Regions from separate parts of the Mesorhizobium sp. WSM4808 genome, predicted to be linked through region 3. Evidence: riboswitches for the same ligand, from Rfam matches in the RefSeq annotation. Region 3 holds a riboswitch; each other region holds the start of a gene.
The links. Region 3 has a riboswitch for cobalamin ahead of AC0L2U_RS33025 (ABC transporter ATP-binding protein). Riboswitches for the same ligand answer to the same signal wherever they lie in the genome.

Region 1 (4,230 bases), on a different contig from region 3:
GAACGACCCCGAAGCGACGTCGAAGAAGGTGGTGACGGCGTTCAAGCAACTGCTCGAAGGCCTGCTCAGGAAGCCGGATCCGGAGTCGAATTGAAGTTCCCACCGGAGCTTTCGTGCCGGCATCTGTTCCCGATAGGAATTTTTTCTTGACTTCGTGCCCTCAGCTAAGGTACATATTCGTCCATGGTGCCGATTCGCGCCAGTGACCCGCCGCACAGGCGGGTTTTTCGTTTGATGCTCCGTCAGCCAACGCGCCGGCGAAAGGCTACGAAAGAAAACCGTCAGCCCGAATTCGTCGCCCTTCGTCAGGGGCCGGCAATTGACAATCGCCGGGTTGAGTCCATCCTCTTCCACCATCTCTGAGGCGGAGATTCGGGGCACATGTGGGATTTTGAGATCGGCCGGTCGGTGTCCATCATGATGCGGACCTGGCCGTTCATCGTCTTTCGCATGATCGTCTATTTCGGCATCACGCTGGCCTACATCATGGCGACCGGCACCGGTGCCTCGGTCGGCTATGGCGTCGGCCATATCTCCACCGATCCCGACGGGCCCATGTCCTTTGCCCTGTGGGGCGGCGTGGTCGGGTTTGGCATCGTCTCGATCGCGGTCTACTGGATCCGCGAATACATCCTCTATGTCGTCAAGGCCGGCCACATCGCCGTCATGGTTCATCTGATCGACGGCCGCGACATTCCCGGCGGTCAGGACCAGATCGCCTATGCCAGGGATATCGTGACCCAGCGTTTCGCCGAGGCCAACATCCTTTTCGTCGTCGACCAACTCGTCAAGGGCGCCATCCGCGCCATCACCGGACTGCTCGGCGGCATCGCCGCCTTCCTGCCGATACCGGGCCTGAGCGGCTTGGTCTCCTTCATCAACACGGTGATCCGCCTGTCGCTGACCTATGTCGACGAGATCATCCTCGGCTACAACATCCGCATCAATTCAGCCTCGCCCTTCGAGACGGCGCGCCAGGGCGTCGTGCTCTATGCCCAGAACGGCAAGGTCATGGTCAAGAACGCCGTCTGGCTGGCGGTCATCATGTGGGGCGTGTCGTTCATCATCTTTCTGATGATGCTGGCGCCTGCCGGCGCGATTCTGTTCCTGATGCCTGGCCAGCTCGCCGGCTGGGCTTTTGTGCTCGCCATCGTCTTCGCCTGGGCATTCAAGGCGGCGTTCATTGAACCCTTCGCCATCGCCTGCCTGATGCAGGTCTATTTCAAGACCATCGCGGGCCAGGTGCCGGATCCGGCCTGGGACGCCCGGCTGGCCGAGGCGTCGTCGAAGTTCAGGGAGCTCAAGGACAAGGCGCTCGCCTCCTTCGGCGGTTCGCGCTGGGCTACGGCCGGCGCCACACCCTGATCGGCCGGGCGGGTGATGTCTGGTGAGGCAGAAACGGTGTTGAGGCGCGCCACGGCGGATTTGAGCTGTGTCTCGCCTTGCCCGGAAAAGGTCTCGCTCATGATCAACTCCGGCAGCGGCAGCCGCCGTCCCCAGCCATGCGTTTCAAGGTCCGGTTTGGGAGCGAACTCGGAAACACGGCCGACGCAGAGATAGGCGATCGGCGTTACGTGGTCCGGAATGGCCAACAGCCGCTTTAGCGCCTGCGCTTCGATGATGCTGACCCAGCCTACACCGACGCCCTCGGCACGCGCGGCCAGCCAGAAATTCTGCACCGCGCAGACGGTGCTGTAGAGATCCATCTCCGGATTGTGCCAGCGTCCCAGCGGCGAACCCTTCGAGCGCTGCCTATCGCAGGTGATGCAGATGTTGAGCGCGCTTTCGCAGATGCCTTCCAGCTTGAGCTTGCGGTACAGCGCCTGTTTTTCCGCCTCGATCGCCGGCAGCTCCTGTTCGCGCGCGGCCAGGAACAGGTCGCGCACCTCCGCCCGTCGCTCGATGTCACGAATGACGATGAAATTCCATGGCTGCATGAAGCCGACCGATGGCGCGTGATGGGCAGCAAGCAGCAGCCGCGCCAGCACGTCGTCATCGATCGCGGTGGGCAGGAAATGGCTGCGCACGTCGCGCCGCGTGAACATGGCGCGATAGACCGCATCGCGCGCATCCTGGTCAAATCCATCGTCAATGGCAGCGGTCATGTGTTCCGGCATCGCTTGTCCCCTTGCGATTGCAGATTCAAAACTGTCAGAGCGTAGTTTGTGCGTCCAAGTAGACGCACGTCGCTCTGATGTCGTCCGCCTGACCATGCGGATGACAATGCCTGCCAGGCCGGTCTTCTGGCTTGGGATCAACCCGCGTCCGGTGCCTTCCCGTCATCGACAGTGGCATTTACCGGCGCGGTCCCCCTCACAGCGTTGGGCACGCCACGGAATTCAACCGTGTTCCCGATTCTCCCGCTTCCGGCGGGCACCAGGCAGTACCAGGGACCTTACGCCGAAGCGCCGGCGAGGCCAATGCCTGCGGCGACGCGAATGGACGCAGTCGATTTTCCCCAGCGATCAAGCAGCAATGCATGGCCATAGCGGCGCCGGGGCACTAGATAGGGAGCATGACCACCCGTCTCTACACCCATCCGATCTTCCTCGAGCATCTCACGCCGCCCGGACATCCCGAGCGGCCCGACCGCTTGCGTGCCATCGAGCGCGTGCTCGATGAGGAAGCCTTTGCCGGGCTCGATCGTATCCAGGCGCCGGAAGGCGACGAGGCCACCATCCTCTACGCGCATCCCGCCGATTTCGTCGCCCGCGTGCGCGCCGCCATTCCCGACGAGGGGATTGCCCGCATCGATGCCGACACCACTGCCAGTCCGAAGAGCTGGCAAGCGGCGATCACCGCGATCGGCGCCGCCAACGCCGCCGTCGATGACGTCTTTTCGGGCCGCGCCGACAACGTCTTCGTCGCCGCCCGGCCGCCCGGCCATCATGCCGAAAAGAGCACCGCCATGGGCTTCTGCCTGTTCAACACGGCGGCGATCGCGGCGCGCTATGCGCAGAAGAAACACGGTGTCGAGCGCGTTGCCATCGTCGACTGGGACGTGCATCACGGCAATGGCACGCAGGACATTTTCTGGGACGATCCGTCGGTGCTCTATTGCTCGACACACCAGATGCCGCTTTATCCCGGCACCGGAGCGAAGAACGAAACGGGCGCCGGCAACATCGTCAACGCGCCGCTGGCGCCGCAGACTGGCAGCGAGGTGTTTCGCGATGCCTTCCTGTCGCGCGTCCTGCCCGCGCTCGACAATTTCGCGCCCGACCTGATTATCATTTCGGCGGGGTTCGACGCGCACCACCGCGATCCGCTGGCCGAGATCAATCTGACCGAGGATGATTTCGACTGGGCGACCGGCCAGCTGATGCAGCGCGCGGCACGCCACAGCGGCAACCGGCTCGTCAGCCTGCTCGAGGGCGGCTACGATCTGCAGGGATTGGCATTTTCGGTCGCCGCCCATGTCGGGCGACTGATGAAAGGATGAATGATGGCCGATGAGACCAACGAAGACGTCAAGGCGATGAGCTTCGAGCAGGCACTCGATGCGCTGGAGAAGATCGTCGATGATCTGGAGCGTGGCGACGTGCCGCTCGACCAGTCGATCAGGATCTATGAACGTGGCGAGGCGCTGAAGGCGCATTGCGACCGGCTGCTGAAGGCCGCCGAGGACAAGGTCGAGAAGATCAGGCTGTCGCGCGACGGCAAGCCGGTCGGAACGGAGCCGCTCGACGCGGATTGAGGCCCGGTCCGAACATAGGCTCGCCTCACCGGTTTTTGGACATGATCATGATCGAGGATATAACTCGTCCCGATTGAAACAGCTCAAGGACAAGAGGAGATACGGAAGCGATGTGCAGAAACATCAAGACCCTGTTCAATTTTGATCCGCCGGCAACCAATGACGAGGTGCGCGACGCGGCCCTTCAGTTCGTCCGCAAGCTGAGCGGAACGACGCGACCCTCGAAGCAGAACCAGCACGCCTTCGACCATGCCGTCGAAGCCATCGCGGCCTCGGCGCGCGAACTGCTCGATTCCCTGGAAACCCATCAGCATCCGCGTAATCGCGAAGAGGTGGCGGCCAAGCTGCGGGCAAAGGCGGCGATCCGCTTTGCCTGATGCGGCCAGGCGGCCTTCGACCACCGACAAGGAGAGTCCATGAGCTTCTTCCCCGGGAAAGACCCTGAGGTGGGCGATGCCTTAGCCAGCGACCAGATCGAATTGATGGTCATCCCGAACGCCAAGGACATCGGCGGTTTTCAGGTGCGCCGTGCT
Region 2 (4,230 bases), on a different contig from region 3:
TCACGCAGTGCGGCCAGCCGCATCGAGGGCAGGCGGCCGGCATCGGCCTTCCAGGCTGCCGCCAGTCCGGCGAGGTCGCTGTCGGTGAAGGACAGCGCCACGATATCCGCCGGCGTCTGCCGCAGATCGACCGGCTCGGCGAGGTCGTCGAGCGAGGCGGATGTCGTGGTGAGGATGTGCATCGCGACCCGTGTCCGAAATCAGCCGGCGAGTATACGCTCGATCGCCGGGCGGTTCAGCCCTTTCAGGCCGATGACGACGAGACGCGAGCGGCGGTCGTCCTGCGCGGTCCAGGCGCGGTCATAGTAATGATTGACGCGCGGCCCGACGGCCTGCAGCAAGAGCCGCATCGGCTTGCCGCCGACTTCGACGAAGCCTTTTACGCGCAGCACGTTCTCTTCTTCGGCGACGGTGGCGACGCGCTTTGCCAGCTCGTCCGGATTGGCGATCGAGGCAATGTCGACGATGAAGGTGTCGAAGTCGTCATGCTCGTGGTCGAACGCGCCGTCATGATGGGACTTGCGGTTCTGGATGTCGTCCTCGACGGCCAGACCGAGCCCGAGCAGCACCGAGGGATCGACCTTGCCATGCGACGTCGGCACGATCTTCACGGCGCGGGCGGAGTGTTCGCCAATGACAGCATTGGCGCGGGCGGTGCCGGCGGCGTCCATCAGGTCGCTCTTCGACAGGATGATCAGGTCGGCGCAGGCGATCTGGTCCTCGAACAGTTCTTCCACCGGGTCGTCGTGGTCGAGCGTCTCGTCCCCGGCGCGCTGCGCCTGCAGGGCATCCATGTCGTTAGCGACGCGGCCTTCGGCCAAGGCCGGGCCGTCGACCACGGCAATGACGCCGTCGACTGTGACGCGGCTCTTCACGCTCGGCCATTGAAAGGCCTGGACCAGCGGCTTGGGCAGCGCCAGGCCCGAAGTCTCGATCAGGATGTGGTCGACCCTCGGCGTCAGCGACAGGATCTTGTCAAGCGCCGGGACGAAGTCGTCGGCAACGGTGCAGCAGATGCAGCCATTGGCCAGTTCGACGATGTTTTCCTCCGGACAGGTGTCGATGCCGCAGCCCTTCAGGATCTCGCCGTCAATGCCGATGTCGCCGAATTCGTTGACGATGATGGCAATGCGCTTGCCGCCGGCGTTTTCCAGGAGATAGCGGACCAGCGTCGTCTTGCCGGCGCCGAGGAAGCCGGTGACGACGGTGCAGGGAACGCGGGAGAGGTTCGCAGACGAATCTGGGGCAGTCATGGTCAGTCCTTCAGCAGGTCGAGGGGAGGGATGCGGGCAACGAGGCCGCGCTTCAGGCTATCGGGACGGCCACGCCACGGGATCAGGCCGTCCGTCGAGGTGGCGAAGAGCTTGGCTCCGGTGACGAGGTCGGCGCCGCTGGTCTCGGTCAGGTCGCCAAAGACATAGCTCCAGCAGCCGTCGCGCAGGATGGCGGCGCTGAGGCGCCGCTTGCAATTGCCAAGGCATTCGACGCTGCGGATGCGGATGTCGTCGCCAGATGCGGCGCGGCGCGTATCCTCCGCCAGCAATTCGCCGGCGCGGGGATGGGCGTCGGAGCCGGTCTCATTGCGGCAGGAGGCGCAGACAATGATGGTGACGCCGGCCAAGGCATCATCATGGCCGGACGAAATATCCGCTGTGCCAGCCGAAAAACTGCTGTCGTGGTCCAAAGATCGGGCTCCTTGCCCGGAAACCCGCCGGGCGATCGGATTCTAAAGTCGCAGACGGCAGGTCTCCTGGCTCGCGGGTCATCGCCTTGGGTAGCCGCCTTCCCGGGAACTCCCAGTGGCTTTCGGCCTTGGCTCTTCGCTTACAGTTGCGGGGACAGCCGCGGATTTGGGATTTTGCCCCGCACCGCATTCCCTCTTAGCTCTTGCCGTTGCGGGCAAGAGACCATCTGAACCGGATTTAGGCTTTTGCGAGCGGCGGTGTCAACGCGAGCTTACGACATGGCGATGTCGGCCAGCGCCGGACCCAAATCGCCGGCCGGGGTCACTTCCATGCGCTCAAGGCCAAGCCAGCCCTGCATCTGCTTCAATTCCTCGAACAGTTCTGCAGCGGTTTCAGGTGGCGCCTTGGGCTCGGCGTAGGCCGCATGGACCCGCAGCACGCTGGCCGGACGATCTGCCTTGAGGTCGACGCGTGCCACGATCCTGTCGCCGAGCAGGAACGGCAGGACATAGTAGCCGTATTGCCGCTTGTCGGCCGGCGTGTAGATCTCGATGCGGTAGTGGAAGTCGAACAGCCGCTCTGTGCGCGAGCGTTCGAAGACGACAGGATCGAACGGCGCCAGCAGGGCGCGGGCCTCGACTTTGCGCGGCAGGCGGGCATCCCGGTGAAGATAGGCCGGCTTGTCCCAGCCTTCGACGCGCATCGGCAGCAATTCGCCGGTTTCAACCAGTTCCTCCAACCGGCCTTTCATATCGGCCGGCGACAGGCGGAAATAATCGCGCAAATCGCCTGAAGTCGCCACGCCGTGGGCGCGGGCGGAAATGCGCAGCAATTCGCGGTGCGCGTCCTCAGGCGTGGGCACTGGGAGGTCGAGGACCGCCTGCGGCAGCACGCGCTCGGGCAGATCATAGAAGCGCTCGAACCCGCGACGGTGCGCCGTGGTGATGCGTCCGGCCCAGAACAGCCATTCGAAGGCATGCTTGGCGTGGCTCCAGCCCCACCAGCCGCCCGAGCCTTTCTGGCCTTCGAGCGCGGAAGCGGCAATCGGGCCGCGCTCGGCGACCTGGCGGTAAATCTCTTCGATATAGGCGGCGTGCTCGCGGCCCCATTTGGCGAGGCCCAGATACATTTCGTCGCCGCGCTCGGCGCGCTGCATGCGCCAGCGCATCAGCGGGTACGTCTCCACCGGCAGGAAGGAAGCCTCGTGCGCCCAGTATTCGAAAACCGTGCGCTTACGCGTCACGGCCGCGTTGTCGAGCAGCGAGAACGGGTAGGGACCAAGGCGCGAATAGAGCGGCATATAATGAGCGCGCACCACCGCGCTGACGGAATCGATCTGCAGCAGGCCGGTGCGGGAGAGGGTGCGGGCAAAATGCCGGCGGTCGGGCGTGCCGGTCGGGCGGGGATCGAGAAACCCCTGGGCGGCAAGCGCGATGCGACGGGCCGTGGGGAGCGAGATCTTTTCCTTCATGCAGGCATCACTTTGAAGTGTTTTGACCGAGGGTCGAATGGCTGATTCCAACCCATGCTAGCAGGGTTTTGGCGGCATCCATGTCAGGAGAGAAAAGTGGAGTAAAAAGCGAAGGAAATCAAACAGGAGCGGATCGGACCAGTTTGCCGCGATATGCCATCCAGGTCGGTGTTTTGAACAAGGTTTGACTTGCTTCGCTGGAAGTGCTGCGCTAACCCTCGCCGCGTTGCAGCATAGGCCCTTAAAACGGTTCAGCGGTTAAACTGTCACGCTTCCGCATTAGGGTCCGGTGCTGTAATCAAACTGGATTGGCGCCAACGGAAAGCCGAGCATGAACGCACTCTTGAGCTCATACCTGCCCATCGTCCTGTTCATAGGCGTGGCGCTGGTTGTCGGCCTGGCGCTGCTGGCCGCGCCCTTCCTGGTGGCCTACCGCAATCCCGATCCCGAAAAGCTTTCCGCCTATGAGTGCGGTTTCAACTCGTTCGACGACGCCCGCATGAAGTTCGACATCCGTTTCTACCTGGTGTCGATCCTGTTCATCATCTTCGACCTGGAAGTGGCCTTCCTGTTTCCGTGGGCGGTGTCGTTTTCGAAGATCGGCATGCTCGGTTTCTGGTCGATGATGGTGTTTTTGGCGGTGCTGACCATCGGCTTTGCCTATGAATGGAAAAAAGGAGCGCTGGAATGGGATTGAACGACAGTTCAGGCACCCTCGTCGCGCCGAAGCCCAAGGGTATTATCGATCCCAACACCGGCAGGCCGGTGGGGGAGGACGATCCCTTCTTCCTCGAGATCAACAACGAGTTGGCCGACAAGGGCTTTTTGGTCACTTCGACCGAGGCGCTCATCACCTGGGCGCGCAGCGGGTCGCTGATGTTCATGACGTTCGGCCTCGCTTGCTGCGCGGTCGAGATGATCCACACCTCGATGCCGCGCTATGATTCGGAGCGGTTCGGCGTCGCGCCGCGCGCGTCCCCGCGCCAGTCCGACATCATGATCGTCGCCGGCACGCTGACCAACAAGATGGCGCCGGCGCTGCGCAAGGTCTACGACCAGATGCCGGAACCGCGC
Region 3 (4,230 bases):
AACCGCTTCGTCTCGCCCTATATGGCCGGCTTGTTCGGCATCGAATGATGACCACCTATTTTTCCACCCTCTCGGATGCGCTGAAGGAAGCCGGCATCTTCCAGCCCTGCCTGCTGCTCGATCGCGACCGGCTGGACAGCAACATTGCCCTGGCGAAGGGGAGAGTGGATCCCGGCCTGGCCGTGCGGCTGGTCGACAAATCGCTCGCCTGCATGCCGCTGCTTGCGTATATTGCCAAGGCGCTTGGCAGTGAGCGCTTCATGACCTTCCACCCGCCGATCAGCGAGGCGGTGCTGAAGGCGTTCCCGGATGCCGATCTGCTCTACGGCAAGCCGATGCCGATCGGCGCGGCAAGGGCGGCGCTGGTGAAAGCCGATACCGACTGGTCGCGCGTCTGCTGGCTGATCGACAGCGAGGAGAGACTGGCGGAATATGGCGCCCTCGCTGGCGAACTCGGCATCGGCCTGCGCATCGCTTTCGAGATCGATGTCGGGCTGCATCGCGGCGGTTTTGCTGATCCCGCAGCCTTGTCGAAGGCGTTGAGCGCGTTGCCGGCCCGGCTGCATTGCGAAGGCGTCATGGCCTACGAGGCGCATGCGCCGCTCATCCCCGGCCTTTTCGGCGGACCGGCAAAGGCATTGACCAAGGCGTCGGCGCAGGCTGCGGCATTCGTCGCCTGTCTCGGCGCCGACCAGCGCCGCATCCTGAACATCGGCGGCAGCAAGACCGCGCTGCTTCATCATGGCGGCGCGGCCAATGAGGTCTCGATGGGCTCGGCCTTTGTGCTGCCCAGCGACTTCGATACGCCAGGCCTCGACGGCTTCCAGCCGGCGGCCTTCATCGCCACGCCGATCCTGAAAATGGTCGAGCCGATGCTGCCCGGCCCGCCGGCCGTCACCCGCCTGCTGCAGGCGCTCGGCCGGTTCCCGCGCAAGGGTTGCTACCTCTATGGCGGCAAGTGGATGGCCGAGCCGGTCTTCCCAGAAGGCATGAAGGCGAACGGGCTGCTCGGCCTGTCCTCCAACCAGCAATTCATGGGCTTGCCCGCCGACGCGACCGCAAAGCCCGGCGACTACGCGTTTCTAAGGCCGACGCAGAGCGAAGCCGTGCTGCAGCAGTTCGGGTCGATCGCGGTGTTTTCCGGCGGCCGGATCGCCGATCGCTGGCCGGCGCTGCCGATGGCCTGACCGACTACGCCTTCACCGGTATCCATATCTCCAGCCCGCCCTTGCCGCTGCGCGGGTCGAATTCAGGGCCGTAGCGTTCGAATTCCGGCGCGTCCGCGATCTCATGCCCGGAGGCCGGCAGCCATTTGTTCCAGATCGTGTTGACCGTCCGGCGGATGGTCGAGATGTGTTCGCGGTGGGCAAAGACCGCATATTTCTGCGCCGGCACCCGCACCCGGTAGAAGTCCCTGGGCAGGTCGGAGAAGTCAGACACTTCGACGCCGGCGATGTAGTCGAAATTGCCGGCATCGTCGCCGTTGACGCAGACGCCATAGGCGACGTCGCCGGTCTCGCCCGGAATGTTGCCGATATAGGGGCCGAAGCGCTGCCACTGCATCGGGATGGCGGCGCTGGTTTCGCAGCTGTAGCGTTCGCCGAGGCCGGCGATCAGGAACGGCCGGCTGGTCTCGAAACGCGGCGGTTCGAGATTGGTGAGGAGGGACTGGTCCATCAGGATCGGCTCCACGAGGTCGAGCTTGTCGAGTGTGCCCTGCGCGCGCACCAGTTCCGGCGTGGTGCCGAACTGATCGCGGAAGGCACGGGTGAACGCCTCATGCGAGTTGTAGCCGGCGTCGAGCGCGACGGCGAGGATGTCGGGCGCCCCGCCCGCCAGCTTGCGCGCCGCCTCGGTCAGCCGGCGTGAGCGCATGTAGCCCATCACCGACCGGCCGGTGGCGGCGCCGAAGGCGCGCGTCACATGAAAACGCGACACGCCGCTGCTTTGCGCGACATCATCAAGCGAGATCGCCTCCGGCAGATGGCTTTCGACGAACCACAGCGCTTTCTCGGTCGGGTCCATTTTCTCCTCGCATTGGCCAGATCATCCTGCCGTTTCCTGGCACGGCCAGTTTGATCGAAATTGCGCATCCCGTGCAATCTGCGCCGATGCCGGTCGCCATCCGGCCAACCGCCCCATGAGCTTTCGCTTGACAGCGACCGGCGTCATCTCTTAGGTATGTTATATTATTACATAAAGAGAGCATGCGATGCCTGTTTCCCTTAGCTGGCCCACCACTCCGTCCGAGAAATCCATTGCGAAGCGATCGGCGCAAATCTACGCTGAAGCGGTGATGGTCCCCGAGTCGAAAGGCGAGGGGTGAAAAGGGAACGCGGTGAGGCCTGCTCAGGTCGAGACCGTGGCTGCCCCCGCAACTGTAAGCGGCGAGCAAAATCCGTGAATGCCACTGGCCGGCAAGGCTGGGAAGGCTGGATGGCGCAACGACCCGTGAGCCAGGAGACCTGCCATCACTGAGTTGACCGGACGGGGTGTGCCGGGAGGAAACACGAATCCCGGTCTTGTCGGCCGGTTCGCCAGCTTCCTTCCGTCGCCAGTTTTGGAAAGTGACGGAAAGTTGGACGGCTCCATCCATCGCATCGTCGTATATACGCTTTGCCGTCCCGGCAAGCCGGCGGGCAGCAGCCGATGACCGTAGCGCTTCTCGAAGCCCGTGACCTCTGCGTCACGGCGAATGGGCGGGATCTGGTTCAGGCGGTCAGCTTCTCGGTGGCCGCCGGCGATCGCCTTGCCATCATCGGTCCCAACGGCGCCGGCAAGACGACGCTGCTGCGCATGCTGTCGGGCATGCTGCGTCCGAGCTCCGGCGAGGTGAAGCTCGGCGGGCGCCGCCTGGACAGGATTTCAGCCGCCGAACGGGCGCTGCACATTGCCGTGGTCGGCCAGACCGACCAGCCCGATCCGCGGCTGGCGGTGATCGACTATGTCGAGCTTGGCCGGGTTCCGCACGCCGGGCTGCGGCGCAGGAGCGAGGAGCGCGAGATCGTCGTCGATGCACTGCGCCGGACCGGCCTGCTGCCGCTATTTGGCCGCACCATCGGCTCGCTGTCGGGCGGCGAGCGCCAGCGCGCCCAACTTGCGCGCGCCATCGCCCAGCAGCCAAAAATCCTGTTCCTCGACGAGCCGACCAACCATCTCGACCCGCGTGCCCGCGGCGAACTGCTCGACCTCGTGGCAGGCTTCGAGATGACGGTGATCGCGGTGCTGCACGATCTGGCGCTGGTGGCACCGTTCGCCACCAGGGTGGCGGTGATGAACCATGCCCGTCTGCAAGCGCTCGCCGCACCGCGCGAAGCGCTGACCCAAAAGCTGATCCGCGAGATTTTCGGCATCGATGTGCTGCGTCTGCGCCATCCGACCGAAGACCGCGAACTGACGGTGTTCGATGTGCCGAACCGTGCCGCGCCGCCGACGTGATTGAAGCCATTTCGTAGTCGACCCAATCCCATCCACAAGGAGCAAACCCGTGAAACGCTTGGCCTTTTCGCTTGTCTTCTCGCTGCTGGCCTCGACAGCCCTGGCCTTCCCGGTCACGGTCGACAGCTGCGGCAAGCCGCTGACCTTCGATGCGCCGCCGAAGCGCGCCGTCATCCAGGATCTCAACATGGCCGAGATGGCTTTCGCGCTGAAACTGCAGCCGTCGATCGTCGGCCTGACCGGCATCACCGGATGGTACAAGGTGGGTCCCGAATTCAAGGCCGAGCAGGGTTCGATCCCGGAACTGGCGCCGAAATATCCGACGCTCGAAAACCTCGTCGCGGTCGAGCCGGATTTCTTCTTCGCCGGCTGGTATTATGGCATGAAGCCGGGCGGCGAGGTGACACCCGATACGCTTGCCCCGCACGGCATCAAGACGCTGGTGCTGACGGAAAGCTGCGTCCATCTCGACAAGAGCCGTCCAGCCGCCTCGATGGACCTGCTCTATGGCGACGTCGAAAAGCTGGGCAAGATCTTCGGCAAGGAGGCCGAGGCGGAGAAGCTTGTTGCCGGCTGGAAGACGCGGCTCGCCGACATCACCGCCAAGGTCGGCAACGGCAAGGCAACGCGAGTGTTTCTCTATGATTCCGGCGAGGACAAGCCCTTCACCGCAGGCAAGTTCGCCATCCCCAGCGCCATGATATCAGCCGCCGGCGGCGACAACATCATGGCCGACATGGACACCAGCTGGGGCAACACGGACTGGGAAACGGTGGCGTCGCGCAATCCGCA
Region 4 (4,230 bases), on a different contig from region 3:
CGAAAAATGCCTGGCATGCGGTGTGGCGCGACGCGAAAAAACACCGCTCACCCAATGCCGGCTGGCCGGAAGCGGCGATGGCCGGTGCGCTCGGCCTGGCGCTCGCCGGGCCGCGCAGCTACGGCGGCGTGCTCGTGGACGACGTCTTCATGGGCGAAGGTGGGCGGCGCGAGGCCGACAGCGTCGACATAAGGCGAGCGCTGAAACTCTATCGCGTCGCCGACTATCTGCTGATCGCGCTGTTTGGGTTGGTCGCGGTCATGGTCATCGTGGCGTGATCTACTTCACCCTGGAGGGTAAGAAACGCTCAGAACTCGATCCCCTGCTGCGCTTTCACGCCTGCGGAAAAATGGTGCTTGGTCACGCCCATTTCGGTGACGAGGTCGGCGGCCTCAACCAGCGCCGGCTTGGCGTTGCGGCCGGTGACCACGACATGCAGGCCCTCACGCCGCGCCTTCAACGCCACAACCACTTTGTCCAGGTCGAGATAATCGTAGCGCAGCGCAATGTTCAGTTCGTCGAGCACCAGCAGGCTGATCGACGGATCGGCCATCAGTTCGAGCACCTTGGCCCAGGCGGCTTCGGCGGCGGTGATGTCGCGCTTCAGGTCCTGCGTTTCCCAGGTGAACCCCTCGCCCATCGCGTGCCAGACGACGCGGTCGCCGAAGGCGGCGAAGGCGTCCTTCTCGCCGGTGTGCCACTTGCCCTTGATGAACTGGACGACGCCGACGCGCTTGCCGTAGCCGAGCATCCGCAGCGCCAGGCCGAAGGCAGCCGTGGTCTTGCCCTTGCCGGGACCGGTGTTGACGATCAGCAATCCCTTCTCGACCGTCTTGCTCGCCACCTCGGCATCCTGCACCGCCTTGCGCTTGGCCATCTTGGCGCGGTGGCGTTCTTCGTCCTTATCGTCGATGTCGGTCATGTCATTTCACCTTGAGCGGCAGCCCCGCCACCATCAGCAGCACCATGTCGGCGACGGCGGCGACCTGCTGGTTGAGCCGGCCGGCGGCATCGCGAAACCGGCGCGCCAGTGCATTGTCCGGCACGATACCTTGGCCGACTTCATTGGATACCACGAACCATGGCCCGCGCGGCCGCGACAGCACCTCCGCCAATCGCCGGCATTCCAGCTCGAAATCGTGTTCAGCCAGCATGTGGTTGGTCAGCCACAGCGTCAGGCAGTCGACAAGCACCGGCCGATCCTCCGGCAAGGCGGCAAGCGTACCGGCGAGATCGAGCGGTGCGTCGATGGTCGTCCAGCCTTCGCCGCGCCGCGATCGGTGCAACGCGATGCGTTCATGCATCTCGTCATCATAGGCTTGCGCCGTGGCGACATAGATCCAGGGAGGCGGCAAGGCGGTCGCCAAAATTTCGGCGTGGGGGGGGGGGGGGGGGGGGGGGGGGGGGCGGGGGGGGGGGGGGGGGGGGGGGGGGGGGGGGAGGGGAGGGGGGCGAGGGGGGGGGGGGGGGGGGGCCGCCCCGCGGGGGCCGCCCCCCCCCCCCCCCGCCCCCCCGGCCCCCCCCCCCCGCCCTCCCCCCCCCCCCCCCCCCCCCCCCCCCCCCCGCCGGGGGCCGCCGCCCCCCCCCCCCCCCCCCCCCACCGCCGATGAGGAAGGTCAGTGTCTTGCGATCAGGCAAAGCTGTCGCGCAGGCTGGTCGCGGTGCCGGTGAAGCGGCCACGCACCACACCGACGACCGCGCCGAGCACCAGCCAGAACACCAGATTGGTCACGGTCACCGCCACCACGAACTGGTGATGCAGCCCTTCCGGAATCGCCGTCTCGTAACTGCCGGGCTGCGGCGCACCGACAATATGCGGCGCGACGATCAGCAGGACGGCAAGGATCGCCAGCGGCAGCGACTTGCGGAACGCGATCAGGCCGAGACCGGCGGCGGTTGCCGCCACCGTTGCCCACCACCAGATCTGCCGCTGGGTGAGATCGGCGGCCGGCATGGCCGGCAGTTCCGGCGGCAGGCCGAGGCCAGGCGCCAGCGTGAACACGGCGAAGCCGGCCAGGCCCCAGAACACGCCCTGGCGCCAGCCACCGATGCCGCCGGCGAATTCGGAGACCGCGACCAGGATCAAGGCGAAGCCGATGCCGGTGACAATGTTGGCAAGCACGCTGAAGGCGAAACGCTCGAAACCCTCTGCCGGCGCCCAGCCTTCGTCTGCCGGAGCGGCTTCCGCCGCCGGGGCAGCAGAGCTCATGGCATCTCCCGCCGGTGCAGTTGTGCTCATGGCATTGCTATCCGTTGCGGCCGGAGCGGCATGGTCATGGTGATGCCCGCCGCCCGCCTGTTCGTAGACTTCCGCCTTCAGGATCAGCGGCACGGTGGCGTAGGCCTGCAGGCAGGCGAGGACGACGCCGGCCACGAGCCCTGCGATCGCCGCGATGAACACGACGTTGCGAAACAGGTTCATGATGTCAGCCCCTCGTCAGTGGCAGGGAAACGCCATCGAATGGCGATAGTCGTGAGCCGCATTGTGGACCGCATCGATATGCGAGAAGCCGACAAAGCCCATCACGAAAATGCCGAGCAACGCGGCAAGCGCGAGCTGCATGAGGCGCGACTGCGAGGAGACGGAGGCGCCGAGGGAGACGGAAGCGGTAGTCATGTCTTGTCCTTTCGCCCTCCACCCGAGGGCATCGAAGTCAGTTTCCTGTCGCCGGCAGGTCTCCTGGCTCACGGATCAGCGTCCTTCCCCACCTTCCCGAAGAAAATCTTCAGTGGCATATGGAGAGGACTACCGCACACAGTTGCGGGGGCAGCCACGGCATTGGGCAAAATTCGCCCTCACCGCATTCCCTCTTGGCTCCAAAATGGAACCGGCGACACCGGTGACTATAGGCAGAATCCTTGCTTCCGGCAAACCAAATTCCGCCGGTGACCATTGCGAATGCGCCATGAAGGTCAAAGTGATTTCGGCAGATAGCGCCACGTCACAAAGCCGCAGACCGCCGCCAGCAGACCGAGCGTGACGAACACCGAGCCCAGGCCGAAGACGGCCAGCGCCACCGAATAGACCAGCGGCGGCGTCAACTCGGAAAAGTCGAGATAGGTGCGGTAGACCGCTGCCATCTGAGATCTTTCATAGGAGCGCACCGAGCGCATGAAGGCGGTCGAGCCGAGGGCGTCGAGCGCAATGGTGAAGAAGGCACCGCAGAGCAGGAAGGCGCCGGTAAGCAGCGGCACGGTTTCGCCGACGAAGCCCGCCGCCAAAAGCGCGGCCGACATGGCGAAATAGGCAAACGTCATGGTCCCGCGGCCACCAAAGCGCTTTCCTGCCTTGCCCCAGAAAATCGCCATGAACAACAGCGCGTTGCCGGCCGAAACCAGCAGGCCGCCGGCCAGCTTGCCCTCGCCTGTGATGACCATGAACAGCGGCCCATAGACGAAGAACGTCGTCCAGAAACAGGAGCGCCCGAAAGCGATCAGCCAGGCCAGCCTGAGCCTGGGCTGCGCGACGAAGCGGCCGATATTGGCGAGCGGATTGACGGGGCGCGTCTTGCCCGGACGGATAGACTGGTTGTCGCCGAGGCGGTAGGTCCAGAACAGCGCCAGCAGGGCAAACGCGAACACCGCGACCGTACCGTGCGCGGCATAGATGCCGAAGCGCGTGTAGAGGAAGATGCCGAGCGTCGGCCCACCAGTCCAGGCCAGCATCGACCACGCCATGCGCAGCGATTCGGCCTGCATGAAGTCGGTCTTGCGGATGTGGTCCATGATGTAGAGGTTGAGCGTGATCGACAGCGCGCTGGCGCCCATCACCCGGCACAGCATGCCGGCCAGTTGCCCGGCAAGCGTGTCGGTAACGAAGAACAGCGAGCCGACGGCCAGCAGGCAGGCGCCTGATGTGTAGACCCAGCGCCGGGCAAAACGGCGGATCAGCATCGGCATGAACAATGTCACCGACAGGCCGAGCATCGCCACCACGGTGTAGAGCATCGACACGATCTGCTCGTTGTGCAGGATCTCGTAGGCCTGGATCGGGATGACGCTCGACACCGTGGCGCGGGCGAAGGATTCGACCGCATAGAGCGACGCGAAGGTGCGCGCGTCCGCGGCCTTGAGAGCCGGCAGCCAGATCGGATGGCGCACATGGGTGGACATTGCTTTCCCCGAAGCAGATTCACCGGGTCAAATCTGACTTGGCGATCCCAGCGCCAATAAGAGGAAACCGACGCGCATCCGGCAAAAGCGAAGCCGGCCAAAGGCTTCCCTGCACTG

Region 1: linked by a shared signal. The riboswitch ahead of bluB (5,6-dimethylbenzimidazole synthase) and the one ahead of AC0L2U_RS33025 (ABC transporter ATP-binding protein) in region 3 are both predicted to bind cobalamin.
Region 2: linked by a shared signal. The riboswitch ahead of AC0L2U_RS01315 (DUF1636 family protein) and the one ahead of AC0L2U_RS33025 (ABC transporter ATP-binding protein) in region 3 are both predicted to bind cobalamin.
Region 4: linked by a shared signal. The riboswitch ahead of AC0L2U_RS01475 (CbtB domain-containing protein) and the one ahead of AC0L2U_RS33025 (ABC transporter ATP-binding protein) in region 3 are both predicted to bind cobalamin.

What each region holds. Positions count from the first base shown of each region.
Region 1 covers NZ_JBVVQX010000002.1:466,867-471,096, reverse strand. The annotation lists gene AC0L2U_RS04975 (TetR/AcrR family transcriptional regulator) at 1-94, shown strand, start outside; gene AC0L2U_RS04970 (hypothetical protein) at 382-1,365, shown strand; partial or broken gene bluB (5,6-dimethylbenzimidazole synthase) at 1,488-2,105, opposite strand; cobalamin riboswitch at 2,217-2,396, opposite strand; gene AC0L2U_RS04960 (histone deacetylase family protein) at 2,516-3,442, shown strand; gene AC0L2U_RS04955 (exodeoxyribonuclease VII small subunit) at 3,446-3,697, shown strand; gene AC0L2U_RS04950 (DUF2277 domain-containing protein) at 3,808-4,074, shown strand; gene AC0L2U_RS04945 (pirin family protein) at 4,114-4,230, shown strand, end outside.
Region 2 covers NZ_JBVVQX010000001.1:283,054-287,283, forward strand. The annotation lists partial or broken gene AC0L2U_RS01305 (cobaltochelatase subunit CobN) at 1-182, opposite strand, end outside; gene cobW (cobalamin biosynthesis protein CobW) at 201-1,253, opposite strand; gene AC0L2U_RS01315 (DUF1636 family protein) at 1,256-1,684, opposite strand; cobalamin riboswitch at 1,724-1,927, opposite strand; gene AC0L2U_RS01320 (winged helix-turn-helix domain-containing protein) at 1,957-3,156, opposite strand; gene AC0L2U_RS01325 (NADH-quinone oxidoreductase subunit A) at 3,488-3,853, shown strand; gene AC0L2U_RS01330 (NuoB/complex I 20 kDa subunit family protein) at 3,844-4,230, shown strand, end outside.
Region 3 covers NZ_JBVVQX010000037.1:5,194-9,423, forward strand. The annotation lists gene AC0L2U_RS33010 (D-arabinono-1,4-lactone oxidase) at 1-48, shown strand, start outside; gene AC0L2U_RS33015 (alanine racemase) at 48-1,187, shown strand; gene AC0L2U_RS33020 (AraC family transcriptional regulator) at 1,192-2,025, opposite strand; cobalamin riboswitch at 2,281-2,487, shown strand; gene AC0L2U_RS33025 (ABC transporter ATP-binding protein) at 2,650-3,438, shown strand; gene AC0L2U_RS33030 (ABC transporter substrate-binding protein) at 3,488-4,230, shown strand, end outside.
Region 4 covers NZ_JBVVQX010000001.1:316,755-320,984, reverse strand. The annotation lists gene cbiB (adenosylcobinamide-phosphate synthase CbiB) at 1-278, shown strand, start outside; gene cobO (cob(I)yrinic acid a,c-diamide adenosyltransferase) at 308-922, opposite strand; gene cobU (bifunctional adenosylcobinamide kinase/adenosylcobinamide-phosphate guanylyltransferase) at 924-1,370, opposite strand; gene AC0L2U_RS01480 (CbtA family protein) at 1,631-2,422, opposite strand; gene AC0L2U_RS01475 (CbtB domain-containing protein) at 2,438-2,617, opposite strand; cobalamin riboswitch at 2,654-2,848, opposite strand; gene AC0L2U_RS01470 (MFS transporter) at 2,914-4,113, opposite strand.